Cohaesibacter sp. ES.047: one gene and its partner. The main gene of each other region encodes a partner of the protein of the gene in region 2 in a complex. Links are inferred from orthologs where the notes say so. Each region holds a gene or a part of one and is shown on either strand. Other genes may lie near its edges. The genes, in order: CPH65_RS23260 and uvrB.

The links.
Region 1: the proteins of uvrB (region 2) and CPH65_RS23260 are in contact, whole or in part, in a crystal structure (PDB 7EGT), measured with the Thermus thermophilus proteins. The link is inferred for Cohaesibacter sp. ES.047 from one-to-one orthologs. Residues at the interface, in WP_096411307.1 of Thermus thermophilus: Glu23, Leu25, Arg26, Asp27, Gly28, Glu29, Arg30, Phe31, Arg55, Glu326, Asp327, Phe328, Glu379, Ser382, Gln383, His398, Gly400, Arg401; in WP_096412145.1 of Thermus thermophilus: His654, Arg656, Phe657, Gln666, Asp668, Glu669, Lys680, Arg681, Leu682, Ser683, Lys685, Tyr686, Ala687.

What each region holds. Positions count from the first base shown.
Region 1 is NZ_LT907844.1:5,017,237-5,020,604, forward strand. What follows is about bases 16-3,063. They hold CPH65_RS23260 (ATP-dependent helicase), read left to right. Parts: upstream 16-369; coding sequence 370-2,757; downstream 2,758-3,063. Other genes in these bases: CPH65_RS23255 (chloride channel protein), read left to right, coding at 16-224; CPH65_RS23265 (50S ribosomal protein L11 methyltransferase), read left to right, coding at 2,831-3,063. In the rest of the region: more of CPH65_RS23255, read left to right, coding at 1-15; more of CPH65_RS23265, read left to right, coding at 3,064-3,368. UniProt on the Escherichia coli protein: A helicase with DNA-dependent ATPase activity. Unwinds DNA duplexes with 3'-5' polarity. Translocates on single-stranded DNA with 3'-5' polarity. Initiates unwinding more efficiently from a nicked substrate than double-stranded DNA.
Region 2 is NZ_LT907844.1:1,914,908-1,918,430, forward strand. What follows is about bases 174-3,376. They hold uvrB (excinuclease ABC subunit UvrB), read right to left. Parts: upstream 3,062-3,376; coding sequence 374-3,061; downstream 174-373. Other genes in these bases: CPH65_RS08785 (NAD(P)/FAD-dependent oxidoreductase), read left to right, coding at 3,333-3,376. Outside these bases: CPH65_RS08775 (hypothetical protein), read right to left, coding at 1-72; more of CPH65_RS08785, read left to right, coding at 3,377-3,523. UniProt on the Escherichia coli protein: The UvrABC repair system catalyzes the recognition and processing of DNA lesions. A damage recognition complex composed of 2 UvrA and 2 UvrB subunits scans DNA for abnormalities.

The DNA of each region.
Region 1 (3,368 bases), 3.1 Mb from region 2 along the record:
ACGCCCCGCCGGAAGACCGTGTCTTGGCCGAGGACACGCCCACGATCAGCCATTTTGACACGCTCGAACAGGCACTCAAGGCCTTCGATCTGGCCGGAGGCGGGGATCTCGCCGTTCTCGACCCGTTGGACAAGACACGGATCATCGGTTGGGCACGTCAGGTGACTGCCCTCAAGTTTTTCAACGACATGCTCATTGACTCTCAGGTCGAAGAGCACAGATAAGTCCTAAGCGAAGATGCCAACAACGAGAAAAATCGTCAGATTGGCCCCTGACAAACCACATTTGTTGCTATAATGTTCTTCAATTGGATTCGCTGCTCACCCGGCTCGATCCCCTTCTTTGCGCCAACAGGACCCAACGCCCTATATGCCTGATCTCTTTGCCACCCCAGCTCCGCCACCCTCGTTCGAATCGAACGAAGATGATCAGGAAGGAATTCGCGCCAAGCTCGCGCGCATGCAGCCCACACCCTATCTGGATGGCCTCAATCCGGAACAGAAGGACGCCGTGGAAAGCCTTGACGGCCCCCTTCTGGTGCTCGCTGGCGCGGGAACAGGCAAGACGCGGGTGTTGACCACCCGCATCGGACACATCCTCTCAACGCGCCGCGCTGCACCTTGGCAGATCCTGTCGGTGACCTTCACCAACAAGGCCGCGCGCGAGATGAAAGACCGCATCGGCAAGCTCATCGGCGGTTCGGTAGAGGGTATGCAATGGCTGGGGACGTTCCATTCGATCGGCGTCAAAATCCTGCGCCGTCACGCCGAACTGGTTGGCCTCAAGTCCAATTTCACCATTCTTGATTCGGACGACCAGATCCGCCTGATGAAACAGCTCATTCAGGCGCATGGCCTCGACGAAAAGCGCTGGCCCGCCCGCCAGCTCGCAACTGTGATCGACGGCTGGAAAAACCGGGGCCTCACGCCCGATCAAGTGCCACAGGACGAAGCCTTCCACTTTGCCCAAGGCAACGGAATCAAGCTCTATACGGCCTATCAGGCGAGGCTCAAAACCCTCAACGCCTGCGATTTCGGCGACCTGCTGCTCGAATGCTTGCGCCTGTTTCGCGAAAATCCGGACGTCTTGAAAAGCTACCACAACAAGTTCCGCTATATCCTCGTGGACGAGTATCAGGACACCAACGTGGCGCAATATCTCTGGCTGCGCCTGTTGGCCCAATCAAACCACAACATCTGCTGTGTCGGCGATGATGATCAGTCGATCTATGGCTGGCGCGGCGCCGAGGTCGACAACATCCTGCGCTTCGAGGAAGATTTCCCCGGAGCCAAGGTGATCCGCCTTGAGCGCAATTATCGCTCAACCGCCCACATCCTTGCCGCCGCCTCGCATCTCATCACGCACAATGAAGGCCGTCTGGGCAAGACCCTGCATCCACAGATCGAGGATGATGAAGCCGAAAAGGTCACCGTCACCTCCGTCTGGGATTCGGAAGAAGAAGCTCGCTCCATCGGTGATCAGATCGAAACGCTGCAACGGCGCCAGCACGAGCTCAATGAAATCGCCATTCTCGTGCGCGCCTCCTTCCAGATGCGTGAGTTCGAAGACCGTTTCATCACCATGGGCCTCAACTACCGTGTCATCGGCGGCCCTCGCTTTTATGAACGCGCCGAAATCCGCGATGCCCTCGCCTATTTCCGGGCGCTCGTTCAGCCCGCTGATGATCTCGCCTTTGAGCGCATCGTCAACACGCCCCGTCGTGGCCTCGGCGACGCCACCGTGCGGCAAGTCCATGCCCTTGCCCGCGATCAGGAAATCCCCCTGATGGAAGCGGCAACCGAGATCGTTGGCACAGAGGATCTCAAACCCCGCCCACGCAATTCTCTGAAGTCCCTGCTCGGCCAGTTCAACCACTGGCGCACCCAGTTGCCGACGATGAAACACACCGAGCTGGCGGAGATCATTCTTGACGAGTCCGGCTACACAGAGATGTGGCAAAAGGACAAATCCCCCGACGCACCGGGACGCCTCGAAAACCTCAAGGAACTCATTCGTTCCATGGAGGAATTCGATTCCCTGCCCAGCTTCCTTGAGCATATTGCCCTCGTCATGGATCGCGATGCAGGCGAAAGCAACGATGCGGTTTCGATCATGACGCTCCATTCCGCCAAGGGGCTGGAATTCAACACCGTCTTCCTGCCCGGCTGGGAAGAAGGCTTGTTCCCCCATCAGCGCGCTTTGGACGAATCCGGCACACGCGGCCTCGAAGAAGAACGCCGTCTGGCCTATGTCGGCATCACCCGCGCCAAGAAACGGGCCAAGATCTATGTCGCCTCCAACAGGCGCATCCATGGTCTGTGGCAGAATTCCATCCCCTCGCGCTTTCTCGATGAATTGCCGATCAAGCATGTGGATGTCGAAGAGAGCCAATCCACCTATGGCGGCTATGGTGCCTCCGGTGTTGGCGGCTCGATCTATGGCAAAAGCCGGTTTGGTTCCTCCGACCCCTTCGAAGGCTCCTACGAGACGCCGGGTTGGAAACGGATGCAGGCCAACAAGGCCAACCGCAGCCGTGAGAAAAACCCGCGCCAACCGGGCCGTGGGTCTTCGGTTATCGAGGGCGAACTGGTCGCCAAGAGCGTGTCCGAGGGCCCGGCCCGCTACAAGGTGGGCGAGCGTGTGTTCCATCTTAAATTTGGCTATGGCGAAGTGAAATCGGTTGAGGGCAACAAGCTGACCATCCAGTTCCAGACCGGCGTGAAGCGCGTGCTGGATTCCTTTGTCGAGAAGCACTGAGCCCCGTCACACCTTGTCTTTGTTGCCCGGACAGGCTATCGACAGGCGGATAACGCCAAGTGAGAGCTGATCTATGCCCCAATATCTCTATGCCGAAGGCAATGCCGACGAAATTCAGGCCGCCGCCAAACATCTGGAAGCCGTATTCGAGGAAGACGGCTTTGCCATCTCCAATTTCGAAATCGATGAGGAGCGCGGTCTCTGGGCCCTGTCGCTCTATCCGGCCGAAGAAGGGGTAAGCGATACCTACAAGATTGCTTTGGCCGAGCTTTCATCCCTGTCCATGGCGCTGCCCCTCAAGATCGAGGAACTGGGGGACATCGACTGGGTGACCAAATCCCTTGAGGGACTTGTTCCCGTCGAGGCAGGTCGTTTCGTCGTGCATGGATCGCATGACAAAGGAAAGCTCAACACCGACGGCCGCATCGCCGTGCAGATCAACGCAGGGCAAGCCTTTGGCACCGGCCACCACGGAACCACAGCAGGGTGCCTCAAGGTGCTGTCAGAAGAGCTGCGCGGTTTTCATCCCTTGCGCATTCTCGACCTTGGCACCGGATCTGCTGTTCTCGCCATTGCGCTGGCCAAACTGCTCAAGCAGGAAATTCTGGCAA
Region 2 (3,523 bases):
GAAGTTGAGAGCCTTGCGTTCGATTTCAACTTCATTCAGTTTGACCCCTGTCAAAGGGTGTATAGTTGCCATTCTCTGGCTTTTCCTTTTGAAAAGAGCCAGCGAAGCATTGACGTCTCCCACGCATTCCATCAAAATAGCGTGGTGAATTCACGACGCAGCCTAGCTGACTGCGGTTACAGTTAAGCCGGTACATGGTTCAGATGTACCGGCTTTTACTTTGCCTGATTCGCATGAGGACTCCAAGGGCATACAGCTAGGAGTGTTTCTGCTCTGTTCCTAACTGTACCGATAGCCTTTTAGGCCTTCGTACTATCCAACCACTCTCCCATAAATGGTATACTTGTCGAACTAGTTTTCTGTGTTCCGCCGATCAACTCTTTCTGCGCTTTGGTCTTGAGGCGGTGCTGGCACCCTTGGGTCTGGTCCGGTCGGTGCCGGGGCCCATGTCGTCGAGATCGGGCTGCTTGATGCGGCTGTTCTTTGGCAGGTTGGCCGATGTGCCATACTTCTTGGCCCCGCCATAACTGCCCGCCTTGTCCTCGACGCTCGATTGGCGAGCGAGAGGGTCGTCGGCGATGGCCAGTTCCGTTTCGCGTAGACGCTTGACCTCGTCTCTGAGCCTTGCCGCTTCCTCGAATTCGAGGTTGGCTGCGGCCTCCTTCATGCGGTTTTCCATATCCTCGATATGGGCCTCGAGATTGTGCCCGATCCCGGCCTGAACATCTTCCGCGAGGCCCTTGTCCACGGTGACATGGTCGCTTTCGTAGACCGAGCCGAGAATGTCGCCGATGTTCTTCTTGATCGTCGTTGGCGTGATGCCGTGTTCTTCATTGTAGGCGAGCTGCTTTTCGCGGCGGCGGTTGGTCTCACCAATGGCGCGTTCCATCGAGCCGGTCATGCGGTCGGCATAGAGGATGACCTTGCCCTCGGCGTTACGGGCGGCGCGACCGATGGTCTGGATGAGCGATGTTTCCGATCGCAGGAAGCCTTCCTTGTCGGCGTCGAGAATGGCCACGAGCGCGCATTCGGGGATATCGAGACCCTCGCGCAAGAGGTTGATGCCAACGAGCACGTCGAAGGCCCCAAGGCGCAGATCGCGGATGATCTCGATGCGTTCGATGGTATCGACATCAGAGTGCATGTAGCGCACCCGCACGCCCTGCTCGTGCAGATATTCGGTAAGGTCCTCTGCCATGCGCTTGGTCAGGGTGGTGACAAGCGTGCGGAAGCCGGCCTTGGCCTTTTCCTTCACTTCGCCGAGTAGATCGTCGACCTGCGTCTTGGCCGGGCGGATTTCGATGATCGGGTCAGTGAGGCCTGTGGGGCGAATGACCTGCTCGGCGAACACGCCGCCCGCCTCTTCCATTTCCCAGTTGCTTGGGGTTGCCGACACGGCGACGGTCTGCGGACGCATGGCGTCCCACTCCTCAAAACGCAAGGGGCGGTTGTCCATGCAGCTTGGCAGGCGGAAGCCATATTCCGCCAGCGTGGCTTTTCGGCGAAAGTCGCCCCGGTACATGGCGTTGAGCTGACCGATGGTGACGTGACTCTCGTCGACAAAAATCAGGGCATTGTCGGGGAGATATTCGAACAGGGTCGGCGGCGGCTCGCCCGGCAGCCGCCCTGTCAGATAGCGCGAATAGTTCTCGATGCCCTGGCAGACGCCGGTCGCTTCGAGCATTTCGAGGTCATAGCGGGTGCGCTGTTCGAGCCGCTGTGCTTCGAGCAAGCGCCCATGGGCTTCCAGCTCTTCAAGGCGCTCGACCAGTTCTTTCTTGATGCTTTTGGTGGCCTGATTGAGGGTCGGGCGGGGGGTGACATAGTGGGAGTTGGCGTAGAGCTTGACCATCTCCAACTCGTCCATCTTCTGGCCGGTGAGCGGGTCGAATTCCTTGATTTCCTCAATCTCGTCGCCAAAGAAGGAAATGCGCCAGGCGCGGTCTTCATAGTGGGCCGGGAAGATCTCGACGCTGTCGCCGCTGACCCGGAAGGTGCCGCGCTGGAAGGCCATATCGTTGCGCTTGTATTGCAGCGCGACGAGATCGGCCATCAGCTGGCTCTGATCCATTTCGTCGCCAACCTCGATCTTGAAACTCATCTCAGTGTAGGTCTCGACCGAGCCGATACCGTAAATGCAGGAGACCGAGGCGATGATGATCACGTCGTCGCGCTCAAGCAGGGAGCGGGTTGCCGAGTGGCGCATACGGTCGATCTGTTCGTTGATCGTGCTTTCCTTCTCGATGAAGGTGTCCGTGCGCGGCACATAGGCTTCGGGCTGGTAATAATCGTAATAGGATACGAAATATTCCACCGCATTGTTGGGAAAGAAACTCTTGAACTCGCCATAAAGCTGGGCGGCAAGGGTCTTGTTGGGCGCAAGGATCAGGGCAGGGCGCTGGGTCTTCTCGATGATGTGCGCCATGGTGAAGGTCTTGCCAGAGCCGGTCACCCCCAAGAGCACCTGCGTTGCTTCGCCGTCGTTGATGCCTTCAACAAGATCGGCAATGGCGGTCGGCTGGTCGCCCGCAGGTGAGAAGTCGGTCTTGAGTTCAAAGGAGAAACCACCTTCGGACTTTTCCGGGCGTTCCGGGCGGTGGGGTCGCCAGGGTTCGGCATCCATGAATTCCGGGCGGCCATGCTCAATGAGCGATTCCAGCGCGCGCACCGTTTCTGTGACGCCGGAGCGATCATCGCTCTTGCGCTTTTTCTTCTGGGCCTTCTTGCGCTCTTTGGTGACCCGTTCCAGTTCCTCGGCCTTCTCCAGCGAGATATCGAGGCCGGCAACAGGATTGAGACCACCGGCGGCGCGATCCCGGGCGCTGGCTTTCGGCTCATCCTTCTTTGGGCTGCGCTTGGGTTTTGTCGCTGCTTTGCTTTTGGTGGTCGGGCTTTTCGGCTTTGCCGTATCAGAGGCCGTTGCTTCGGCGGTTTTGGTGATGTCTTCGGCCCAATCGGCGATCGAGTCCGGCATCGGGACCGCATCAAAGGATGCCTGCGGTGCTTCACCCAGTCCCGGTTGATTGCGCTTGTCCGGTTTATTCCGCTTGTCTGACGCCATGCTTGTCGCTCTTGTGCCCTGATGCCCGTCCGGGGATTGGTTGTTCGCGTGAGTCCTCAATATAAGGGAACAAATAGGGAATAAGAAGGGGGTGCAAAAGAAAACTCTTGCGTTTGGACGCTCGGAAAAGGCCCCGCGTTCATTCGCCCAATGATCAATAGTTTAGTGTATTAAAACATTCTAATATTAGAATATGTATTAATTATCTGGCTGGGGCTGGCTCCTGTTTTAAGAGCCAGCATATAGGAGGAGCCGGATTTAGGAGGAAGAAATGACGCATGTAGTGGTACTGGGTGGAGGTCTTGGCGGTCTTTCCGCTGCTTATGAATTCCGGCAGGAAATGAAAAAGACCGACAAGGTGACGGTTGTTTCGAACAAGCCGTTTTTCCAGTTCACCCCGTCCAATCCCTGGGTGGCTGTCGGCTGGCGGGACAAAAAAGACATCACACTCGATCTGGCGAC